Regions from separate parts of the Pseudomonas sp. ZS1P83 genome, predicted to be linked through region 1. Evidence: predicted binding sites of a transcription regulator. Region 1 holds the regulator's gene; each other region holds the start of a gene.
What was found. Region 1 encodes FliA, which starts transcription of late flagellar genes. Its sites were predicted from a motif close to CTAAAGTTTNNNNNNNNNNNGCCGNTAA; they were not measured.
Positions count from the first base shown of each region.

Region 2: the regulator FliA is predicted to act here: its motif matches at 1,540-1,567, upstream of ACYZT0_RS06205 (methyl-accepting chemotaxis protein).
Region 3: the regulator FliA is predicted to act here: its motif matches at 1,780-1,807, upstream of ACYZT0_RS24865 (methyl-accepting chemotaxis protein).
Region 4: the regulator FliA is predicted to act here: its motif matches at 1,371-1,398, upstream of ACYZT0_RS19195 (methyl-accepting chemotaxis protein).

Region 1 covers NZ_CM142706.1:991,494-995,707, reverse strand. Annotated here, with positions in the region: gene ACYZT0_RS04820 (chemotaxis protein CheA) at 1-575, opposite strand, end outside; gene ACYZT0_RS04815 (protein phosphatase CheZ) at 590-1,378, opposite strand; gene ACYZT0_RS04810 (chemotaxis response regulator CheY) at 1,401-1,772, opposite strand; gene fliA (RNA polymerase sigma factor FliA) at 1,941-2,681, opposite strand; gene fleN (flagellar synthesis regulator FleN) at 2,678-3,508, opposite strand; gene flhF (flagellar biosynthesis protein FlhF) at 3,625-4,214, opposite strand, start outside.
Region 2 covers NZ_CM142706.1:1,298,978-1,303,191, forward strand. Annotated here, with positions in the region: gene ACYZT0_RS06205 (methyl-accepting chemotaxis protein) at 1-1,509, opposite strand, end outside; gene ACYZT0_RS06210 (CPBP family glutamic-type intramembrane protease) at 1,613-2,404, opposite strand; gene acnA (aconitate hydratase AcnA) at 2,509-4,214, opposite strand, start outside.
Region 3 covers NZ_CM142706.1:5,309,220-5,313,433, forward strand. Annotated here, with positions in the region: gene ACYZT0_RS24865 (methyl-accepting chemotaxis protein) at 1-1,663, opposite strand, end outside; rRNA gene rrf (5S ribosomal RNA) at 2,071-2,186, opposite strand; rRNA gene rrf (5S ribosomal RNA) at 2,294-2,409, opposite strand; rRNA gene ACYZT0_RS24880 (23S ribosomal RNA) at 2,566-4,214, opposite strand, start outside.
Region 4 covers NZ_CM142706.1:4,025,977-4,030,190, reverse strand. Annotated here, with positions in the region: gene ACYZT0_RS19205 (IS4 family transposase) at 1-86, opposite strand, end outside; gene ACYZT0_RS19200 (transporter) at 216-1,238, opposite strand; gene ACYZT0_RS19195 (methyl-accepting chemotaxis protein) at 1,509-3,134, shown strand; gene ACYZT0_RS19190 (GAF domain-containing sensor histidine kinase) at 3,281-4,214, opposite strand, start outside.

The sequences.
Region 1 (4,214 bases):
GTGATTTCGTCGCTGGCAGCGGCACTACCCGCTGGCAGTGGAGCAGCCGCCGGGGCCTCGGCCTGCGCCTTGACGGCGTTCAGCGAGTCCAGCAGTTGTTCGAATTCGTTATCGGTGATGTCGCCCGACTCGCTGTCGGCAGCCGGTATTTCGACCACGTCGGCAATCGGTGCGGCTTCTTCAGCTTTCGGCTCGGCCAGACGGGCCAGAGCTGCCAGCAATTCAGGCGTGGCCGCCGTGATCGGGCTGCGCTCGCGGACTTCGGTAAACATGCTGTTCACCGCATCCAGCGCTTCGAGAACCACGTCCATCAATTCCGAGTCGACGCGACGTTCACCCTTGCGCAGGATGTCGAACACGTTCTCGGCGATGTGACAGCACTCCACCAGCTCGTTGAGCTGGAGGAAGCCGGCGCCTCCTTTTACAGTGTGAAAACCGCGAAAAATTGCATTGAGCAAGTCCGCATCATCGGGTCGGCTTTCAAGCTCGACCAGCTGTTCGGACAGTTGCTCTAGAATCTCGCCGGCCTCAACCAGGAAATCCTGAAGGATCTCTTCATCGGCGCCGAAGCTCATGTGTAGGGGTGCTCCTAGAATCCAAGGCTGGAAAGCAAATCGTCTACATCGTCCTGACCGGACACAACGTCTTCTCTTTTATCGGCATGAATCTGCGGACCTTCACCCTGAGAGAGATGTTTTTGCGGATCTTTTTCAGCCAGCATCGCTTCACGGTCATGTTCGATGCCCGCAAAGCGGTCCACCTGACTGGCCATAAGTACGAGCTTGAGCAGGTTGCTTTCAACTTCGGTGACCAATTGGGTCACACGCTTGATTACCTGACCGGTGAGGTCCTGGTAATCCTGAGCGAGCAGAATGTCGTTGAGGTTGCTCGACACCACGCGATTGTCTTCGCTGCTGCGTGTCAGGAAACCATCGACTCGCCGGGCCAGTTCGCGGAACTCTTCAGCCCCGACCTCGCGACGCATGAACCGTCCCCAGTCGGCGCTCAAGGCCTGGGCTTCATTGCTCAGGCCGTTGACCAGCGGCGTGGCGTTCTCCACCAGGTCCATGGTGCGGTTGGCCGCGGCCTCGGTCAGCTTGACCACATAGCCCAGACGCTCAGTGGCATCCGTGATTTGTGACACTTCCTCGGCTTGCGGCATGTTCGGGTCAATCTGGAAATTGACGATCGCGCTATGCAGCTCGCGAGTGAGCTTGCCCACTTCCTGGTACAGGCCGCGGTCACGGGTCTGGTTGAGCTCATGGATCAGTTGCACGGCGTCGCCGAACCTGCCTTTCTCAAGGCTTTCGACCAGTTCGACAGCGTGTTTTTTCAGGGTCGACTCGAAATCGCCCTGTGAAGATTCGTTATGCTCCATAGCTCCCCCGTGGCGCAGTTTCTCAACCGATGCGTTCGAAAATCTTTTCGATTTTTTCTTTCAACGCCTGGGCCGTAAAGGGTTTGACCACATAGCCGTTAACACCGGCCTGGGCTGCCTCGATGATCTGCTCGCGCTTGGCTTCAGCGGTCACCATCAGCACCGGCAGGTGCTTGAGCTTTTCATCGGCGCGCACGTGGCGCAGTAGATCGATACCGGTCATGCCGGGCATGTTCCAGTCCGTTACCAGAAAGTCGATGCTCCCGCTGTTGAGGACAGGAATGGCAGTGGTGCCATCATCGGCCTCGACCGTGTTGGTGAACCCAAGGTCACGCAACAGGTTTTTTATGATCCGCCGCATCGTTGAGAAGTCATCAACGATGAGGATTTTCATGTTCTTGTTCAATTCGACCTCCAAGCAGTCTTAAACGCGCCCAGCACCTGGACACGCCATTTCGATCAATCCGGCAAAGCACTCAATGACTGTCTGGAGCACAACAGATCGGGACCCGTGTGGTTTCAACACCCCACCAGCCTCGTTCGCAGTGTCCCCACACTGCCTTCAGCGCGCTCGCCACTCCCCCAAACGCCCCCGCAAACGGGCCGCGCACTGGCTGTGTAACTGGCTGACCCGAGATTCGCTGACCCCCAGGACTTCACCGATTTCCTTGAGATTCAACTCTTCGTCGTAATACAGCGCCAACACCAGTCGCTCACGCTCCGGCAAATTGGCAATCGCGTCCGCCAGCGCCATCTGGAAGCGTTCATCTTCCAGATCGCGCGACGGCTCGAGATGAGCACTGGCGCCATCCTCGTGCAGCCCTTCGTGTTCGCCGTCCTGCAACAGATCGTCGAAACTGAATAACCGGCTGCCCAGGGTGTCGTTCAAAATCCCGTAATAATCGTCGAGACTCAATTGGAGTTCGGCCGCAACCTCGTGATCTTTAGCGTCACGACCGGTTTTAGCTTCAATCGAGCGAATGGCGTCGCTAACCATCCGGGTATTGCGGTGGACCGAACGTGGCGCCCAGTCCCCTTTGCGTACTTCATCGAGCATCGCGCCGCGGATTCGAATGCCCGCGTACGTCTCGAAACTCGCACCTTTGCTGGCGTCGTATTTGGTCGACACTTCAAGCAGGCCGATCATCCCGGCCTGAATCAGGTCTTCGACCTGGACACTGGCCGGCAGACGCGCCAGCAAGTGGTAGGCAATGCGCTTAACCAGTGGCGCGTAACGCTCGATCAGCTCGTACTGCGCGTCACGTGCCGAATTCTTGTAAAGGTTGTAACCGCTGGCTGTCATAGCACCGGTCCTGCCGTTTGTTGTACGAGGCGCTCGACGAAAAACTCCAGGTGACCACGCGGGTTGGCAGGCAATGGCCAGGTATCGACCTTCTGTGCAATGGCCTTGAACGCCAGGGAGCACTTGGAACGCGGGAAGGCTTCATAGACGGCGCGCTGTTTCTGCACAGCCTTACGCACGCTTTCGTCGTAAGGCACCGCGCCGACGTATTGTAAGGCGACGTCGAGGAAGCGATCCGTGACCTTGGTCAACTTGGCGAACAGGTTGCGACCTTCCTGTGGGCTCTGGGCCATGTTGGCCAGGACGCGGAAGCGGTTCATGCCGTAATCGCGGTTAAGTAGTTTGATCAGTGCGTAGGCATCAGTGATCGAGGTCGGTTCGTCGCAGACCACCAGCAAGACTTCTTGCGCTGCGCGAACGAAACTGACTACCGACTCACCAATGCCCGCAGCGGTGTCGATCACCAATACGTCGAGGTTGTCGCCGATATCGCTGAACGCCTGGATCAGGCCGGCGTGTTGGGCCGGGCTCAGATGAACCATGCTTTGAGTGCCGGACGCGGCCGGGACGATGCGGATGCCGCCAGGGCCTTGCAACAATACGTCGCGCAGCTCGCAGCGGCCTTCGATCACGTCGGCCAACGTACGTTTGGGTGTCAGTCCCAGCAGGACGTCGACGTTCGCCAGCCCCAGATCGGCGTCCAGCAGCATGACGCGCCGGCCGAGCTCAGCTAGAGCCAGGGACAAGTTCACTGACACGTTAGTTTTCCCGACGCCACCTTTGCCGCCGGTCACCGCGATCACCTGTACGGGATGCATGCTGCCCATGAATTTTCTTTACCTTGTCTTACTTAGACGGAGGCCACATTACTGGCTGCGCGTTCACAAAATGAACAATGCATGGCAGACCATCGATGTAGGTACAAAAACTGTTCATTAATACCTCAGCCGACCTGCTTGGTCGGGCTGTGGTAAATATCAGCGAACATGTCAGCCATGGCTTCTTCGCTGGGTTCTTCTTGCATTTGCACGCTTACGGCGCGACTGACCAACTGATGACGACGCGGCAGATGTAAATCATCCGGAATCCGCGGGCCATCGGTCAGGTAGGCCACCGGCAATTCATGACTGATGGCCAGGCTCAACACCTCACCCAGACTTGCCGTTTCATCCAGTTTAGTCAGGATGCAGCCCGCGAGGCCGCAGCGTTTGTAACTGTGATAAGCGGCCGTTAGCACCTGTTTCTGGCTGGTGGTTGCCAACACCAGATAATTTTTGGATTTGATCCCACGACCCGCCAGGCTTTCAAGCTGCATGCGCAGTGCCGGATCGCTGGCCTGAAGGCCCGCGGTATCGATCAGCACCACGCGTTTGCGCAGCAAGGGTTCCAGTGCCTGCACCAGTGACTGACCCGGGTCGACGTGAGTCACCGACACATTGAGGATCCGGCCAAGGGTCTTGAGCTGCTCCTGAGCACCAATACGGTAGCTGTCCATGCTCACCAACGCGATATTTTGCGCGCCGTACTTGAGCA
Region 2 (4,214 bases), 310 kb from region 1:
TTCACTCAACAACGCCGAGTGTTGAGCCTGTTCCGACGTCTGATCTGCCAGTTGCGAGATGTTGCTGATGTTGCGGCTGATTTCTTCGGCGACAGCGCTTTGCTCTTCGGTCGCGGCGGCAATCTGGGTGGTCATGTCGGTGATGTTGGCCACCGCTTCGCTGATCCCCACCAGTGCCTGGTCCGCTTCCAGTACCCGCGCTACACCTTCTTCGGCCTGGCGATGCCCGGCTTCCATGGTTTGAACTGCAGTGCTGGCGGTTTGCTGGAGCTTGGCGATCAGCGCGTGGATCTGCCCGGTGGATTCGCTGGTGCGTTGCGCCAGTTGACGGACTTCGTCGGCAACCACAGCAAACCCACGCCCCATCTCGCCGGCACGGGCCGCTTCGATGGCGGCGTTCAAGGCCAGCAGGTTGGTCTGGTCGGCGATGCCTTTGATCACATCGACCACGCCACCGATTTCGTCGCTGTCCTTGGCCAGTTGGGTCACGGTCATACCGGTTTCACCGACCACCACCGACAGTCGCTGGATGGCTTCGCGAGTTTCCCCGGCGATGTCGCGGCCGCGACCGGTGAGGCGATTGGCTTCCTGGGTGGCGTCGGCAGTGCGCTGCACGTGGCTGGCGACTTCTTGAGTGGTAGCCGCCATCTGGTTGACAGCGGTGGCCACTTGCTCGGTTTCGACGCGCTGACGTTCCAGGCCAGTGGAGCTTTTGTGCGCCAGGGTGTCGGACTGTTTCGCTTGCTCGTTCAGGTGCTCGGCGGTGTCCTGCAGACGGGTCAGGCAGGTTTTCAGGCGCGCTTCCTGGCTGAGGATCGACATCTCCAGACGTGCTTGAGCGCCACGGCTGTCGGTGTACATCTGCGCGATCAGCGGGTCGGAGGTCGTCTGTCCGGCCAGTTGCAGCAGACGCTTGAGGCCGCGCTGTTGCCAGCTCAAACCCAGCAAGCCCAATGGCACAGAGAGACCGGCGGCCAACGCAAAACCCCATTGGGAGTTGAGCGACGCACCGATCATGAAGCTCAGCTGGCTGACCAGAATGAACGGCAGCCAGTCCTGCAGCACCGGCAGCCATTTGTCTGTTGAAGGAATCGCCGACTTGCCCTGGTTGATGCGTTGGTAGAGTGCTTCGGCACGCTGGATCTGTTCGGCGGTGGGTTTGATCCGCACCGACTCGTAACCGATCACCTGGTTGCCGTCGAAAACCGGTGTGACGTAGGCGTTAACCCAGTAATGATCACCGGTTTTGCAGCGATTCTTGACGATGCCCATCCATGGCAAGCCTTGCTTCAGTGTGCCCCACATGTGCGCGAACACCGCGGCCGGGACGTCAGGGTGACGGACCAGGTTATGCGGCGCACGGATCAGCTCTTCACGAGAAAACCCGCTGATCTCGACGAACGCATCGTTACAGTAGGTGATCACGCCTTTGGCATCGGTGGTGGAAATCAACCGTTGCTGAGCCGGGAAGGTCCGTTCGCGTTGTGTAATGGGTTGGTTGTTACGCATGGCAATTTCAATCCGCAAGGCTTTGAATGGTTGTCGGCGCTGTCAGGAATTAGTTGAAAATATTTTTCAGTAATCAGCATCGCGTCGCAAAACGGCCATTGCGTCAGCCGGCGAGCATCGGATAGGTGAACAGGCCGAAGTGCAGCAGGTTCAAGCCGAAATGGGTGGCGATGGCGGCACCCAACCCGCCGAAACGGTAGGCCAGACCGTAGCCGACCCCCGCCAGACTCGCCAGCAACACCCAATGCCAGCCCGCGCCCACATGCGCCAGACCGAACAGCAGCGATGTCAGCAGCAACGCCAGATTTTCGCCATAAGGCAGGTTCTTGAGTTGCCGCGCCAGGCCGCCCTGAATGTAGCCGCGAAACAGCGCTTCTTCCACCAGTGTCACCAGCAGCAAATTGTTCAGCAGCCACAGCCAGGCCTGGTCCGGCCATTTTGGCGCCCAGCTGATTACGCCGAGCAACAGCGCGCCACCCAGGGCGAGTACGGCGCTGATGGGCAGTGCCATGGCGGTGGCCAACATGGAAAGCCGCAGTGAGCGCCGGCCGACGATCCATGGGCAGACCAGTAGCAGCCAGAAACCGATCAGGGGTTTGTCCAGATTCAGGTACATGAAAAACGACACGGCATCATCGGTGAATCGTTGAGGATTGATGCCCGGACCGTTATAGAAGCCGGGAAGCCAGTGCATGGCCAGTGCCAGGGCCATGAATATGAACAGGCCGTGACCGAAGTGGCGGCCGATCGGGACTTGTTGCTGGCGAGTGGCGAAACCGGCGATCAGCAGCAATGCGACGGAGATTGCGGCGAGCCAGCCGAGATGGCCGTAGGACAGGGACAGGGCATAACCGAGGGAGAGCAGGGCCAGGTAGGTCCATGGCAGGGCAAGCATTGAAAATCCTTTCAGATTGAAGTGCTGTTGTGGCGAGGCGCGCGATTATAAGCGGCACACAAATAAAAACACCGCCCGAAGGCGGTGTCTGTGTCAGCGGGCTGTTACGACGCTATTAACTGCCGCAACACGTAATGCAAAATCCCCCCTGATTTGAAGTACTCCACCTCGTTAAGGGTATCGATCCGGCACAGCACCTCGATTTTCTCGCGGCTGCCGTCTTCACGGGTGATCACCAGCGTCAGGTTCATCCGCGGTGTCAGCTCGACGCCTGTCAAACCAAGAATATCCAGCGTCTCTTTGCCGGTCAGGTTCAGGCTCTTGCGGTTTTGATCCAGCTTGAACTGCAAGGGCAACACGCCCATGCCCACCAGATTGGAGCGGTGAATTCGTTCGAAGCTTTCGGCTATGACTGCTTTGACCCCCAGCAGATTGGTGCCCTTGGCCGCCCAGTCGCGGCTCGAGCCGGTGCCGTATTCTTGCCCGGCAATCACCACCAGCGGCGTGCTCGAGGCTTGATAACGCATCGCCGCATCGTAGATCGGCATCCTCTCCCCGGTGGGAATGTAAATCGTATTGCCGCCTTCTTCGCCGCCGAGCATTTCGTTACGAATGCGGATGTTGGCGAAGGTGCCGCGCATCATCACTTGGTGGTTGCCGCGACGGGAGCCGTAGGAGTTGAAGTCCCGTGGTTCTACGCCTTTCTCGCGCAGGAAGTGGCCTGCGGGGCTGTCGGCCTTGATGTTGCCGGCCGGAGAGATGTGGTCGGTGGTCACCGAATCACCCAGCAGCGCGAGGACTCTGGCACCGGCGATGTCCTTGACCACCGGCGGTGGCCCGCCGATGTCATCGAAGAACGGCGGATGCTGGATGTAAGTCGAATCGTCCTGCCAGACATAGGTCGCCGCTTGCGGCACTTCAATCGCCTGCCATTGCTCATCGCCGGCAAACACTTCGGCGTATTCCTTGTGGAACATCGCGGTACTGACCTGATTCACGGCGTCGGCGATTTCCTTGCTGCTCGGCCAGATGTCCCGCAGATAAACCAGGTTGCCCTCTTTGTCGGTACCCAATGGCTCGCTGCTGATGTCGATGCGCACCGTGCCGGCCAGCGCGTAAGCAACGACCAGCGGCGGGGAGGCCAACCAGTTGGTTTTCACCAGAGGATGCACGCGACCTTCGAAGTTGCGGTTGCCCGACAGCACCGAGGCGACGGTCAGGTCGGCTGCCTGAATGGCTTTTTCGATGGGCTCCGACAAGGGGCCGGAGTTGCCGATACACGTGGTGCAGCCGTAGCCGACCAGTGCAAAACCCAGTTCATCAAGGTACTGGGTCAGGCCGGCAGCCTTGTAGTAGTCGGTGACCACTTTCGAGCCTGGGGCCAACGAACTCTTGACCCACGGTTTGCGCTTGAGGCCTTTCTCCACGGCTTTCTTCGCCACCAGGCCGGCGGCCATCATTACGCTCGGATTGGAAGTGTTGGTGCAGGAGGTGATCGCGGCGATCACCACCGCGCCGTTTTTCAGGCGATAAGTCTGACCGTCGTACTCGTAGTCCGCTTCGCCGGCCAGATCGGCATTGCCCACCGCGACGCCACCGCCGCCTTCACTTTCGAGACGACCGACTTCCTTGCTGGTTGGTTTGAATTGCAGTTCGATGAAGTCACTGAACGCTTGCGCGACATTCGGCAGCGATACCCGGTCCTGGGGGCGTTTCGGCCCGGCAAGGCTGGCCTCAACGCTGCCCATGTCCAGCGCCAGGCTGTCGGTGAATACCGGTTCCTGGCCCGGCAGGCGCCACAGGCCCTGGG
Region 3 (4,214 bases), 2.0 Mb from region 1:
TCACGCTGACCAGTCGCAAGCCAGCCTGGTTCGCCACTTCGACGCTCTGTTCGCTGGAGGCCTGACTGGCGTTCATTGTGGTCACCGCTTCGCGAGAACCGATCTGCAGCGAGGTGATCATCTTGTGGATCTCTTCCGCCGATTCCTGAGTACGGTGAGCGAGGTTACGCACCTCGTCCGCTACCACCGCAAAACCACGACCGGCTTCACCGGCACGGGCCGCTTCGATGGCCGCGTTGAGCGCGAGCAAGTTGGTCTGTTGGGAGATGCCTTTGATTACATCCAGAATGTGCCCGATGTTGTCGGTGCTGGCGTTCAGGGTTTCGATCTGAGTGCAGGACAGGCTGATTTTCTGCGACAACTCGGTCATCGCCAGAATGGTTTTCTCCACCACCTGACGACCGTCATCGGCCTGCTCGCTCGCACCGCTGGCGTGCTGGGAAGCATCGGCGGCATTGCGGGCGATTTCCTGGGTGGCGGCGCCCAATTGATTAATCGCCGCGGCTACGCTGTTGGTTCGGGCGCTTTGCTCATCGGAACCGACGATCGAAGCGTTGGACGAGGCCATCACCCGTTGCGACAGGTCGTGAACCTGACGGGTTGCCGACGACACTTCGGAAATCGACGCGTGAATTCGCTCCACGAACTGGTTGAACGAACCTCCCAACTCACCGAACTCGTCTTTACTTTCCACGGCCAAGCGACGGGTCAGGTCGCCTTCGCCCTGAGCGATGTCCTGCATCGCCCGGCCCATGGTGATCAGCGGACGCATCAGCACGTTGATCAGCAGGCTCAACAGCACCGCAATGGCCGTCACGGCGACGAACATAGCGATCAGCGCAGAAGTGCGGAATTGGCTGAGTGGCGCGTAGGCCTTGTCCTTGTCGATCGACAGACCGATGTACCACTCGGCATTCGGCAGACCACTGACCGGCGTAAACGAAAGGATACGGTCCTGCTTGTTCAGGGTGACTTCCTGATTGCCCTTCTCGATGCGCACGCCGGCGTTCGGGTAAATGTCCTTCAGGTTTTTCATCACCTGGTCTTTGTCCGGGCTGACGATCACCTGACCGTCGGCGCTGACCAGGAATGCGTGGCCGATGCCACCGAAGTCCACCGAGTTGATGATCTTCACCAGTATTTCCAGGCTCAGGTCACCACCGACCACGCCGAGCAACTCGCCGTTCTTTTTCACCGGCAGGGCGATGGTCACCACCAAGCCACCGACGGCAGCCATGTAAGGCGGAGTCAGCATGGTCTTGTCGGCAGCCACCGCTTGTTTGTACCAGGGACGCAGACGCGGATCGTAACCGTCAGGCATCTTCGCGTCCGGGCGCTGAGTGAACACGCCGTTGGCCTGACCCACGTAGGTGAACTGGAAGTTAGAGGTGAGGGCCGGTTGATCGACCAGCCCCGGGAGGTCGGCATTGGCGCCTTGATGGGCGACGTTCTGCGCGAGGTTTTCCAGCACCAGCACGCGGCCGTTCATCCAGTTCTGCACGCTGCTGGCGGTCAGATCGCCAGCCTGCTGGACGCTCGATTCAAGGCTTTCACGGATGGTATTTCGCTGCAGATAGTCGTTGTACAAAGTGAACAACGCAAAAGCCAGCACCACGACGCCAGAGGCGGCCAGCAGGATTTTATGACTGAATTTGAGATTCATTTCATGCGACTTCTTATGCAAAAAGTGGGGATGCGTTCCGGAGTGCAACATTCCATGTAACAGCGCAGCCAGTGATCTGGGGCCGCTCTACGTTGGTGCACGCATGTCTCATCAGTCTGTCGGCACAAACCGGAGAAAACTTAGGGGTTTGTACGAAATGGTCGGCATTCGTGTCATATACCCGCCGAACGGCGTGCCAGAGCGCTCATCAGCCTTTTTGTAAGAACGGTTATTCGTACGGGCGCAACCCACCGCTATGAGTACGTGTTACGCGGCTTCAACGATGGTTCGGTAGATAACATCTCTCTGGATGTCTTGATGTTCGACTATGGCGTCACTGAGCGTTTAGGGAGCCCATAACGAAAAAACCCCTGTCTGCGTTAGCAGACAGGGGTTTCGGAATTCAATCTTGACGATGACCTACTCTCACATGGGGAAACCCCACACTACCATCGGCGATGCATCGTTTCACTGCTGAGTTCGGGATGGGATCAGGTGGTTCCAATGCTCTATGGTCGTCAAGAAATTCTGTGACCAGCCCGTTACCGCGGTAACGTGCCAGCAAAATTGGTGACTTCTACTAAAACAAAACCCCTACCTGCATACGCAGATAGGGGTTTCGGAATTTAATCTTGACGATGACCTACTCTCACATGGGGAAACCCCACACTACCATCGGCGATGCATCGTTTCACTGCTGAGTTCGGGATGGGATCAGGTGGTTCCAGTGCTCTATGGTCGTCAAGAAATTCGGGAGCCAGGTCGTGGGCCTTTACAGGTTCACGCTCCAGCGAATGGGTAGGTGATAGATTTGTGTGTTGCCTTGCAAATTTTCGACTGGTGTCGTCTTCACACACCGCAATCTGGTGCCCTCTCGGGCCAGCAAATTGCTTGGGTGTTATATGGTCAAGCCTCACGGGCAATTAGTATTGGTTAGCTCAACGCCTCACAGCGCTTACACACCCAACCTATCAACGTCGTAGTCTTCGACGGCCCTTCAGGGGACTCAAGGTCCCAGTGAGATCTCATCTTGAGGCTAGTTTCCCGCTTAGATGCTTTCAGCGGTTATCTATTCCGAACATAGCTACCCGGCAATGCCACTGGCGTGACAACCGGAACACCAGAGGTTCGTCCACTCCGGTCCTCTCGTACTAGGAGCAGCCCCTCTCAAATCTCAAACGTCCACGGCAGATAGGGACCGAACTGTCTCACGACGTTCTAAACCCAGCTCGCGTACCACTTTAAATGGCGAACAGCCATACCCTTGGGACCGGCTTCAGCCCCAGGATGTGATGAGCCGACATCGAGGTGCCAAACACCGCCGTCGATATGAACTCTTGGGCGGTATCAGCCTGTTATCCCCGGAGTACCTTTTATCCGTTGAGCGATGGCCCTTCCATACAGAACCACCGGATCACTAAGACCTACTTTCGTACCTGCTCGACGTGTCTGTCTCGCAGTCAAGCGCGCTTTTGCCTTTATACTCTACGACCGATTTCCGACCGGTCTGAGCGCACCTTCGTACTCCTCCGTTACTCTTTAGGAGGAGACCGCCCCAGTCAAACTACCCACCATACACTGTCCTCGATCCGGATAACGGACCTGAGTTAGAACCTCAAAGTTGCCAGGGTGGTATTTCAAGGTTGGCTCCACGCGAACTGGCGTCCACGCTTCAAAGCCTCCCACCTATCCTACACAAGCAAATTCAAAGTCCAGTGCAAAGCTATAGTAAAGGTTCACGGGGTCTTTCCGTCTAGCCGCGGATACACTGCATCTTCACAGCGATTTCAATTTCACTGAGTCTCGGGTGGAGACAGCGCCGCCATCGTTACGCCATTCGTGCAGGTCGGAACTTACCCGACAAGGAATTTCGCTACCTTAGGACCGTTATAGTTACGGCCGCCGTTTACCGGGGCTTCGATCAAGAGCTTCGCGTTAGCTAACCCCATCAATTAACCTTCCGGCACCGGGCAGGCGTCACACCCTATACGTCCACTTTCGTGTTTGCAGAGTGCTGTGTTTTTAATAAACAGTCGCAGCGGCCTGGTATCTTCGACCGGCATGGGCTTACGCAGTAAATGCTTCACCCTCACCGGCGCACCTTCTCCCGAAGTTACGGTGCCATTTTGCCTAGTTCCTTCACCCGAGTTCTCTCAAGCGCCTTGGTATTCTCTACCCAACCACCTGTGTCGGTTTGGGGTACGGTTCCTGGTTACCTGAAGCTTAGAAGCTTTTCTTGGAAGCATGGCATCAACCACTTCGTCACCCAAAGGGTAACTCGTCATCAGCTCTCGGCCTTAGAATCCCGGATTTACCTAAGAGTCCAGCCTACCACCTTAAACTTGGACAACCAACGCCAAGCTGGCCTAGCCTTCTCCGTCCCTCCATCGCAATAACCAGAAGTACAGGAATATTAACCTGTTTTCCATCGACTACGCTTTTCAGCCTCGCCTTAGGGACCGACTAACCCTGCGTCGATTAACGTTGCGCAGGAAACCTTGGTCTTTCGGCGTGGGTGTTTTTCACACCCATTGTCGTTACTCATGTCAGC
Region 4 (4,214 bases), 3.0 Mb from region 1:
TCAGCTTGGTGTGTTTCGATGGATTGCTGGAAAAACTGGCGCGGGATCGCACTGAGTAGTTGGCTTAAACGGGTGCTGGAAAACATAAGTCAAAATCGAGTCTGAAAAAACCGATTATGCCTCACAGCCGCCAACAGCAAGGGGGAGCAAGCTCCCCCCTCGCTTTTTACCGGACACTAGTGACGCGGAGCGTGGGAACGATCAACGGAGGCGGCTCAGTAATCCTGGCGCTTACGAAACGCCCAACGCCCGGCGATCACGGTAAACGTCGCGACCAATGCCACCAGAATCCAGAACCCCTCCGGATCACCGGAAAGCGGCACCCCACCGACGTTCATGCCAAAGAACCCGGCGATGATGTTGATCGGCAGCGCCAGCACCGTCACCACGGTCAGGGTGAACAGTGTGCGGTTGCTCTGTTCGTTGAGGTTGGCGGCGATTTCTTCCTGCAACAGTTTGATCCGTTCGCCCAGCGCTGTGAGGTCGTTGATGATCAGCGCGAACTCCTCGGTGGACTTGCGCAGCTCCTTGACGTCTTCCTTTTGCAACCACTGCGGCGGGCGATTGAGCAGGCGCAGCAATGAGCCCGGTTCCAGCGCCAACAAGCGTTGCAGGCGCACCAGCACTCGACGATTGGCACCCAGTTCGGCGCGATTGGTCGACAGCCGCGAGGACAGCAACTCATCTTCGATCTGATCGACGCTGAGGCTGGTCTTGCGCACGATCTGGGTCAGCACTTCGCCCTGATCGCGCAGCAGATGCACCAGCAATTCCAGCGGCGAGCGAAAACACTCACCGGCCTTCACTGAGGAACGCAACTTGTCTACCGAGTGCAGCGGTTGCAGGCGTGCGCTGATGATCAGCCGACTGCGGGCGCAGACCCACAGCGTCGAGACATCCGAGGAGACCATGCTGCTGAGGTTGAACACCACATCGTTGACCACTGCCAGCAATGCCGAATCCACATGCTCGATGCGCGTCGAACGTGAGCCCTCATGCAGCGCTTCGAAAAATTCGTCCGGCAATTCCAGATGGCTCTTCATCCAGCGTTCGCATGCAGCGTGGGCCAGGTTCAGGTGCAGCCAGAGAAATTCATCGTTGTCGCCGGGCTGTTGCAGACATTGCAGCGCCTTGGCCGAATCGATCTCCCGGCCGCGCTCACCGGGGCGAAAGCTGAAACCGTACAGCAGACCGAACAGGTCCGGGTCGCGATGGCAATGGTCGATGCTGTGGTTCATGAGGTCTCGCAAGGGGAGGCGCCTGTCGCGGGTTTCACAGGTTCACTTGAGCCGCATCATCGCAAGGATTTTTGATAATTTTGTGACAGCCTCATGGCGCTGAAAAAGTCACTCTACCGGTGGTCGGAAGCGCTCAAGAAAGGCGCTGGCACGCCGATGATGTTGATGATGAATTTCGCGGTGCGGTCTTGGGCCAGCGTCGCTGACAGGGATGTCCGGACACCTTGCACGCCTGCCGGGCGTGCCTTATCCCTGTCGTGAGATCACTCGATGTTTTTGCAAAAATCCCTGAGAGCACAAATCCTTGCCTTGTTGAGCGGCAGCCTGTTGGCCATGTTGCTAATCGCCCTGGCCTGCTTTCACTTTCTGTCCAGCGGTGTTCAGAACTACGCGAATCTGATCGAAGGCCCGCTGCATACCTCGCAATTGATCGATGAAGCCAACCTGCAATTCAAGGTTCAGGTTCAGGAGTGGAAAAACGTTCTGCTACGCGGCAAGCAGCCTGCGGACCTGGACAAATACTGGAAGCAATTCGAGGAGCGTCAGCGCGATGTGCAGGGCATCCTCGGTGAATTGGCCGGGCAGAAAGGCATTGAGCCGCAACTCAAGACTCGCATCGAACGCCTGCGGGACGAACATCGCCTGTTGGGTACGGCTTATCAAAAGGGCCGTGACGCCTACGTGGCGGCAGGGGCCGACCCTACGGCTGGCGATACGGCGGTCAAAGGTGTGGACCGTGCCGCCAGCGATCAGATGACCGAGTTAGTCAGCGAATTGCGCAAGCAGGGTGTCGAGCAATCGAAGCTGATCAGCGCCGACGCCGATCGCACCGTGTTGCTGGGGATCATTGTGATGCTCGCCTCGGGTCTGCTGATCGGCCTGTTGAGCCTGTGGCTGGTCAATCGCAACCTGGTGGAACCGATTCGCAAACTGATCGAATACGTGGCGCAACTCAGCCAGGGCAAGTTTGCTGAACGCGTGGCCAGCAGCCGACAGGATGAGTTGGGCAAGTTGGCGGTAGCGGCCAACACCCTGCGCGATTTCCTCGCCGAAACCTTCAGCCGTTTGCAGCGCAGTGCCAAGGATCTGGACAGCGCCAGCGGTGAACTGAATTCCATCGCCACCCTGATGGCGAGCGGCACCAACGAGCAGTTCAACCGTACTGATCAGGTGGCCACGGCGATGAACGAAATGTCCGCCACCGCGCAAGAAGTCGCGCGTCACGCAGCCGATGCCGCGCGTGCAGCCGACGATGCCGACCAGTCCGCTCAGCAGGGCGAAAAAGTCATGCAAGGCACCATCCACACCATCACCCAAATGCGTGGCGAAATCGCCAACACCGCCATGGTCATCCGTCGTCTGGAAACCGACAGCGGGCGCATCGGCAAGGTACTGGAAGTGATTCGCGGCATCGCCGAGCAGACCAATCTGCTGGCGCTCAACGCCGCCATCGAAGCGGCCCGTGCCGGCGAAGCAGGGCGCGGTTTCGCCGTGGTGGCCGATGAAGTCCGCAGCCTGGCTCAGCGCACGGCGGCGTCGATCATCGAAATCAACCAGATCATTCAAACCGTGCAAACCGGAGCGGTGGATGCGGCCCAGGCCATTGAAAGCGGTCAGTCGCGCAGTGAAGAAAGTGTCGAGCAAGTGACCCAGGCTGGCGCCATGCTGGAGCGCATCACCCATGCGGTGGAAGCCATCCGCGACATGAACCGCCAGATCGCCACCGCCGCCGAAGAGCAGACCTCGGTGGCCGAAGATATCTCGCGCAACCTCACAGAAATCACCAGCATCGCCAGTACCAACCTGGACAACGTGCAGCGCACCGAAGCGGCCAGCCACAACCTGCATGGGTTGTCGGGGCAGTTGAATGAAGTGACGGCGCGTTTAAGCGCGTAAAGCGATGCAAAAGCGGCGGACGTCGCGGCGGCTCAGTCGCAGATTGCGACGACTTCGGGCTCGTTGCAGACGGCAACGGCGGCGTTGTTGCAGGCGTTGCAGGAGTCCGATTCCAGCGCTTCGGGTTCTTTGGTCAGTACGACCGCTTAAATCCGTGCTGGAAGGCTGAAGGTAAATGTCGTGCCCTGTTGCTCGGTCGATATCACGTCCAGTTTTCCGCCATGGGACTGCGCAATCTGACTGGCAATGTACAACCCCAACCCGAGGCCCGCCTGCGGTGTACCGCTGGCCGGTCGCGAGTAGGGCCGGAACAGATGAGGCAGCGCATCCTCGGCAATCTGCCCCTGATTTTTCACACTCAGCACGAACTGACCTTCCTTGATCTGAGCGCCGATATCGATAGAACCGTCGGGATCTCCGTGGGCAACCGCGTTCGCCACCAGATTGGACAATAACTGCGCGACCCGCTCGCGATCGCAATGAATGCTGTGCAGGTCGCCGATGGACGACTTGATGGTGCGGTCGGGATGGACGCTCTGTACTTCTGAAATCACATGCCGCACCGCATCCTCAAGATCCGGGCACGGCTCAATGTTGACAGGAATGCCACGTCCCAAAGAGCCGCGAGCGAAATCCAGTACGTCGTCGACCAGTCTGCTTGCTCGTTGGGCGCTGGTGAGGATATGCCGCACCCGTTGCTCATTCGCCGGGTCAGGGAGTTTGCGCAAGAGCATTTCAGCGCCGGCGCTGATGGCGAACAAGGGATTGCGCAGGTCATGTCCGAGCACGGCGATGAACTGTTCGCGCAGGTCGGCGGTTTCGCGTTCCTGCCTCAGCGCTGCTTCGGTTTCTTGCAGGTTTTCTTCGGCCTCGATCTGCAGCGCCAGCATGCGGGCGAAGGATTCCATGGTGCTCTGGATCGTGCTGGATTTGAGTGGCGCAGGGTTGGGGTCGAGGGCGCAGATGGTGCCGAAAAAGCGTCCGTCGGTGCGGAAAATCGGCACGGAGATGTAACTTTCGAACTGATAGAGGCGAGGTGTGTGGTGGTCGCGGTAGAGCGGGTCTTCACTGGCCTTGTCG